One region of the Sporolactobacillus caesalpiniae genome, then DNA from elsewhere that is predicted to be linked to it. Evidence: predicted binding sites of a transcription regulator. Region 1 holds the regulator's gene; each other region holds the start of a gene.
What was found. The regulator LexA, encoded in region 1, represses DNA repair genes until DNA is damaged. The targets are predictions, from matches to a motif close to CGAACATATGTTCG.

Region 1 (2,209 bases):
TAAAATCATTAACGGTTAAAAACTTCGCAAACACCAAAAATCAGAAAGGGAAAAAGCGTTTGTACCAATACATAAACATCTAAATCCCTTTGTTATATAACAGTATATCACAAAAACATACTTCTGCCAACGTAAAATAACCCACTCATAAATTTAACAACTCACTTTTTCACCGGAATGATAAGCCTTTGATTTGGAATTATGTGATCACGGATTAATCCATTCTTACTCTTTGTCCAACTGACGAATGCCTGTTTTGAGAGCCCTGGATTCTCATTTTGGTATTTTGTGGCAATAGACCAAAGCGAATCCCCCGCTTTAACCGTAATTTTTTCATAGTTATTTTGATCAGCAGCAACTGTATTTGTTAATGTCAAAAATAAAACAACTGTCATAATACAAAACAAGATAAGAAACGAAAGACCTTTTGTTTTTTTATTCGGAACTAAATTCATTTAAAATTTCCCCCTCTAAGGAATGTGTGTTCTCGAGAACTTTTGTTCGTTGTAACTATCTTAATGCGAACGTGCATTTGTGTCAATGGTTTTAGAACAAATGTTTGCTTCTGTTTTTTTTGAATGGTATACTATTGACAAGATAAGGAAAAGGAGAAGCATTATGAAAATCTCAAATCGGCAGCAGTCTATATTAGATTTTATAAAACATGAAGTTGCGAGCAAAGGCTATCCACCATCGGTACGTGAAATTTGCGACGCCGTCGGACTCGCATCGAGCTCAACGGTGCATGGTCATCTTGCACGCCTAGAAAAAAAAGGATATATCCGGCGTGATCCCACGAAACCAAGAGCTATTGAAGTGTTGGACCATGACAATGATGTATTTACGGAAAAGACAGTAAATATTCCTGTTATTGGAAAAGTAACCGCCGGGCTCCCAATCAGCGCCATTGAAAATATTGAAGAATATTTTCCCATTCCAAGTTCAATGGTTGAGGATGCTGACGCATTTATTCTTAACGTATCCGGCGAAAGCATGATCAACGCAGGCATTCTTGATGGAGACAAGGTAATCGTCCGACAGCAGCATACAGCTGAAAATGGTGAAATTGTTGTTGCGATGACCGATGAGGACGAAGCAACTGTTAAGCGTTTCTTTAAGGAAAAAGACCATGTAAGACTTCAGCCGGAAAACTCACTGATGGATCCAATATTACTTGATAATTGTGTTATTCTTGGGAAAGTCGTTGGTGTCTTCCGGTCAATCAAATAACCTGATACACAGATTCAAAGAACAATGTATGCAAAAGCCTCGGAGAAACTAGTGATCTTCCGAGGTTTTTCTATAAGCAAGAAAGGATGATTTTGGTCCGGATACTAAGATAAGTGGCATTTTAAAGATATGAAAGGTGAGATGCCTGCAGGAGCGTCTCTGTTGATTGCGAGGCAGGGAGCTCCCCGCAGATAATGGTCTGTTCGAGGAGGCTTCCAGATCGCCCCAAGCGAACAATCGGAGCGTACACAAAAATCAGTATGGTTTAAGGCCAAGCACAGCTTGGTTTTTCCTAACAGGTAAAGAAAGTTTATCGTTTTGCCTTGCCGGTACGACGATATGGTCATAAGATTCGGATGGACGATTAGGTAAGCCGCCCAATCTAAGAAATAAACGGAAAAATTCCGCTTATTTAGAAAATGAATGAAAAAATAGCTTAAATAGACGGAAAAATTCCGCTTATCGCATCGAAAAACGTGAAAATAGAGGGCTTTTCCGTGCATAAGCGGAAAAATTACCCTTATTTACCTGTAAAACAAGCACCATGATGCAAATAGCCGGAAAATCTCCGCTTATTTTATTCCGGCCACGTTACTTAATTAAGGATCAAAATGATTCATGAACTAGAACTGTTTGTTCAAGACAAGCTTGATGATTCAAAACCGCATTTAGCGAAAGTCACTGCATCCTGCGGAAGTAAGGACCGGGCTGTGCCCGGTTTTTCCCAACTCTCCAACTGAATTACAAAAAATACTCACCCGACTTCGTATACATGACCTACAAAGTCGGTTAAAATGAAGGAAAGTGCGAGGAGGAAGAACAATGAGTGATTTTCTAAAAAAAGGGTTTCTTATTGGACTTGGCGCAACACTTGCCAGCAAGGAAAAGGCTGAAAACTTTCTCGATGATCTTTCAAAAAGCGGCGGTGCAGCTGCTGAGGAAGCAAAAGCACTCTTAACAACGTTAAATGACAAAGGAA
Region 2 (2,209 bases), on a different contig from region 1:
TGTTTGTTCCTCTAGAAGATAGTAACAGTTTGAAACCGACTCTGAGAAACGGGCTAGTTCCGGATCCAAATCCCGAATTGCATCAAGACTTCCAGATGCTTTTCGAAGCATATCCAGTCCGGTATTTTCTCCATCAAGCGCCTCATAGCTTGCCTTAAGCGATTGATATACCTTTTCAAAATTGAAAAGTTTTCTTTTTTCTTCAAGAATACGTTCTTCTTCGTCTGCTTTTAGTTGAGCCGCTTCAATTTCATCGATTTGATAGTGAAGCAAATCGATTCTCTGAGCAATTTTCTTCTCATCACCATTATATTTATTGCACTTGGCTGCCAGTTCATCCACCTGTTTATATTCTTCCAAGTAGCTGTGTTTTAATTTACTGATTGTCGTTCCGCCAAAGCGATCGACAAATTCAAGGTGATTGCTCGGTTCAAGAAGCCTTTGATGTTCATGCTGCCCGTGTATATCAACAAGAATAGTCCCAAATTTCTGAAGAACAGACAATGTCACAAGCTTTCCGTTTATGCGGCATACACTTTTGCCCGAGCTGGAAATTTCTCTTCTAAGTATGAGTTGCCCGTCGATTTGATCCATTCCCAATTGGTCAAGCAAACGTGACACACTTTGTGTATCTTCTATATCGAATAAAGCCTCAATTTCTGCTTTTGGCGTGCCATGACGAACATATTCAGCAGATCCACGACCGCCGGCGAGTAACGCGATCGCATCAATGATAATCGATTTTCCAGCGCCGGTTTCTCCTGTAAATACAGTCAGACCGTCTTCAAACGTTACAGTAAGTTTATCGATAATCGCAAAATTTATAATTTGAAGTTCCGCTAACACTAAGGATTCACCTCTCTAGTTCGAACATTCGTTCTCTACATCTATTCTCTACTGTTCACCCAAAACAGTCAAGAAGTTATTAAAAAAAATAAGGCACAAACCTGTTCATTCTCAGGTTTATGTCCTATTTTTTTTGTGATCGAAATTCTGATGTGCCTGACGAACGACTTCTTCCGGTGTAATCTGCAATAAATCCGATGCGTTCCCCTTTTCTGATCGAAAATGCGCGAGAAATTCAATATTGCCGTCACCGCCAGTAATCGGTGAATAGTTCAGATCAAGCAGCGTATATCCACATGTTCGTGCAAAATCAAGGATATTTTTAACAACTGAGAGATGTACGTTCGGATCATGAATAATGCCCTTCTTCCCGACTTCATCCCGGCCCGCCTCAAATTGTGGTTTTATCAGTGCAACTACTTCACCCTCATGCTTTAAAATATCTATGAGTGGCGGAAGGATTTTCTTTAACGAGATAAATGATACATCAATCGATGCGAATTCAGGCAAACCTTCTTTAAAATTGTCCGGCGTACAATAACGAAAATTTGTTTTTTCCATAACAATGACACGCGGATCGCTGCGAAGCTTCCAGGCTAATTGATTATAACCGACATCGAGCGCATACACTTTTCTCGCGCCATTTTGGAGTGCGCAATCAGTGAAACCGCCCGTTGAGGCACCAATATCAAGCATCAGTACATTAGTCAGGTCAAGTTGAAACACCTTGAGTGCCTTTTCCAGCTTCAAACCTCCACGACCCACATAGGGGAGAATGGTACCTTTAATATTAAATTCCAGTGTGCTGTCGACCTTGCTTCCCGGTTTATCAACACGTTGATCGCCGTGATAGACCATTCCCGCCATCACTGCTCTTTGCGCTTTTTCTCGAGAATCAAACAATCCCTTCTGTACAAGAAGGACGTCAACCCGTTGTCTCTCTTTCATGAAGTAATAACCTTCCTGACAACGTTCTTTTGACCCTGCTGCTTCAACATCCGTTTAACATGAGTTTCAATCTGTTTCGATGTCAGTCCTAGTTCATTCAGCAATTCATTTACACCACCATGTTCAACAAAACAATCATCTATTCCCATTCGTTCAATCATTAAATCATGGATCCCATGATCATGGTAATATTCCAACACAGCAGAACCGAAGCCGCCCGCGAGCATTCCTTCTTCAACAGTCAGTATGGGCGTGCCAAGCTCACCGAGATCTGCAAGCATCTGATGGTCCATCGGCTTGATAAATCGCGCATTAACCACACGCAGGTGAATGCCGTCTGTTTCAAGCTGCTTCGCTGCAGCTAAGATGATTTGCAACATTGGTCCGAATGATAATACCGTCATGTCCGCGCCTT
Region 3 (2,209 bases), on a different contig from region 1:
GCACGTCAACGCGTGCAATTAAATTAAATAATGTGGTTTTCCCGCTTCCGTTCGGTCCGACAACCGCAACCTTCTCATTCTCAAGTACCGAAAAACTGACATCGTGAAGAATTTCATTTCCAGCTATATTTTTCCGTACATGATCCGCTTGGCATATCATCATTTTCGAGTCACTTCCTTATTTTTCTGTACACAAAAAATCCACAGGCGTCATTTACCCATGGATGATTTCGATCTTGATTCACTTAAAAATCAATTGAGTTCCGTTTAGTGGGTCATGCGTCCATTCACAAAGCTATGCTGTTTTCTAAAAAAGGGCAGACTGATCCCTTGAAGAAAAATGCAGCAAAAATCGCGCGAACGATATAGAGAAACGACTCTAACTGAGCGCGACACTTCGTGACTAATGACAATTGACCCACCTCCTTTTCCTGCTTTATGGCAAGTTTATCAGATCTATCAGTTAAGCGCAACAACCTAATCAATTCCTATTTCAATGCCGTCCGCCACTCCACGATCATAAGTGGAGTTCGGCCACTTGAGCACTTCTTCTCAGATTTCTTCGCTCATTTCAGTCATCATTTGCCTCCAATTTCATGATCTCCCCACCGCTCAATCCGGTCAGTTCACTGATTTCCTTATGGCTCATGCCTCTTTGCAGCAGCTTTCGGGCAACCTGCTTCTTGGCGTTTAATTCACCTTTTTCAATTCCTTTTTCAAAGCCTCTTTTAGTTCCTCTTTCAATACCGTCCTCCATTCCGCGGTCATAAAAAGAGTTTGGCCATTTGAGCACTTCTTCACGGATTTCGTCAGGGAGTTTTCTCGCTTTGTCCATCAATTGATCCACCTCTTCCTTGTTTAGTTGAAGATAGGTTTCAAAAAATCCATTAATCATGCTTTCACGTGCTTCTTCAAGATGCATGCCAATCATCTGCCTGATAAAAGCAAGCCGAACCTGCACACGTTCTCTTTTAGAGTAATTCATCCTGCTCATCAGAGCGGCAGCGGCCGGATTATTACTGCGCATAAATTTTTGCCAATTCATTTTGGCAAGCTCAAGCTTCAAAAAGTGGAATTCGCTGACAACCATAAAATGGGGCACTTTTACCACGAATTCATCCGGTTCATCTCTCCCTCCATCATAACTGAAAATGGCAATCGGCAAAACAGGTTTTCGAAATTTCAGATAGATCATGATGTAGTAGAGATACATCCGTTCGGAAAAATCATCCTGATAATAGTTTTGTGCTTCGATATGGACAATCAGAATCACATCTTTTTTGGATTTCAGCTTCGTTTCGGCTATGACATCCGCCCTTTTCTTGTCGCCCTCAATCATATCTGGGAACAGTTCCTCTGAAAGAAATGTTTTCTCGGACAGATCAAGCATGTGATAAATCTTTGGAAAAAAGGCTTCGAGAAACTCATCAAAAAATTCGTGGAGCAAGACTTTAAAGCGCCGATCATGGTCTGTAGGCATATGAAGCCTCCTTACGAGGTATGTTTTTAGTAGTGCAAGAGGAATTAGGCAAGCAGGAGTTAAAGTCAGACGGGAACAAACGATCGCATCCATAAAAAGTATAACCGAATCCAAGTCATAATGTCTAGGGAATTCACTAGAGAGTTTTTTCGATATTAGAAAACTTGGCTTCGCCAAGCCTCACTGACGAAGGCGAAGACTTAGTTGCACTTATACTATGATCCTTAAAATTATATACTTTCTTATAGTATAAGAAAAAACGGGCACAGCCCGATCCTAATTAAGTAACGAGTAAAATAAGCGGAGATTTTCCGGTTATATGTATCACGGCGCTTGTTTTGCAGGTAAATAAGGGAATTTTTTCCGCTTATTCAAAGCAAAGCCCTCCATTTTCACATTTTTCGATTCGATAAGCGGAATTTCTCCGTCTATTTAAGCAATTTTTTCATTAATTTTGTAATTAGGCGGAATTTTTCCGTTTATTTCTCAGATTGGGTACTTACCTGATCGCCCAACCGCATCTTATGACCTTATCGTCGTACCGGCGAGGCAAAACGCTATCTTTTTTAACTCTTATAAAAAAAGAAGCGGATTTCTCCGCCCCTTCATTCACGCATCCTTTTTACGCACAAACAACCCGAAAACATCCGTTGTCTCGACAATGTTGGTAAAGGCTCGCGGATCGACTTCCTTTATGATTTGCTTCAATCGATACAACTCATAACGCGT

Region 2: recN (DNA repair protein RecN) is a predicted target of LexA. The motif match lies at 868-881, and genes of this name have one in related genera.
Region 3: ABWW58_RS05070 (RpnC/YadD family protein) is a predicted target of LexA. The motif match lies at 1,553-1,566, and genes of this name have one in related genera.

What each region holds. Positions count from the first base shown of each region.
Region 1 is NZ_JBEVCB010000006.1:54,487-56,695, reverse strand. Features, by position in the region: gene yneA (cell division suppressor protein YneA) at 162-455, opposite strand; gene lexA (transcriptional repressor LexA) at 616-1,230, shown strand; gene ABWW58_RS12635 (phasin family protein) at 2,053-2,209, shown strand, end outside.
Region 2 is NZ_JBEVCB010000001.1:681,705-683,913, reverse strand. Features, by position in the region: gene recN (DNA repair protein RecN) at 1-846, opposite strand, end outside; gene ABWW58_RS03420 (TlyA family RNA methyltransferase) at 964-1,794, opposite strand; gene dxs (1-deoxy-D-xylulose-5-phosphate synthase) at 1,791-2,209, opposite strand, start outside.
Region 3 is NZ_JBEVCB010000002.1:340,501-342,709, forward strand. Features, by position in the region: gene abc-f (ribosomal protection-like ABC-F family protein) at 1-163, opposite strand, end outside; gene ABWW58_RS05065 (RAxF-45 family protein) at 288-422, opposite strand; gene ABWW58_RS05070 (RpnC/YadD family protein) at 572-1,480, opposite strand; gene ABWW58_RS05075 (YitT family protein) at 2,090-2,209, opposite strand, start outside.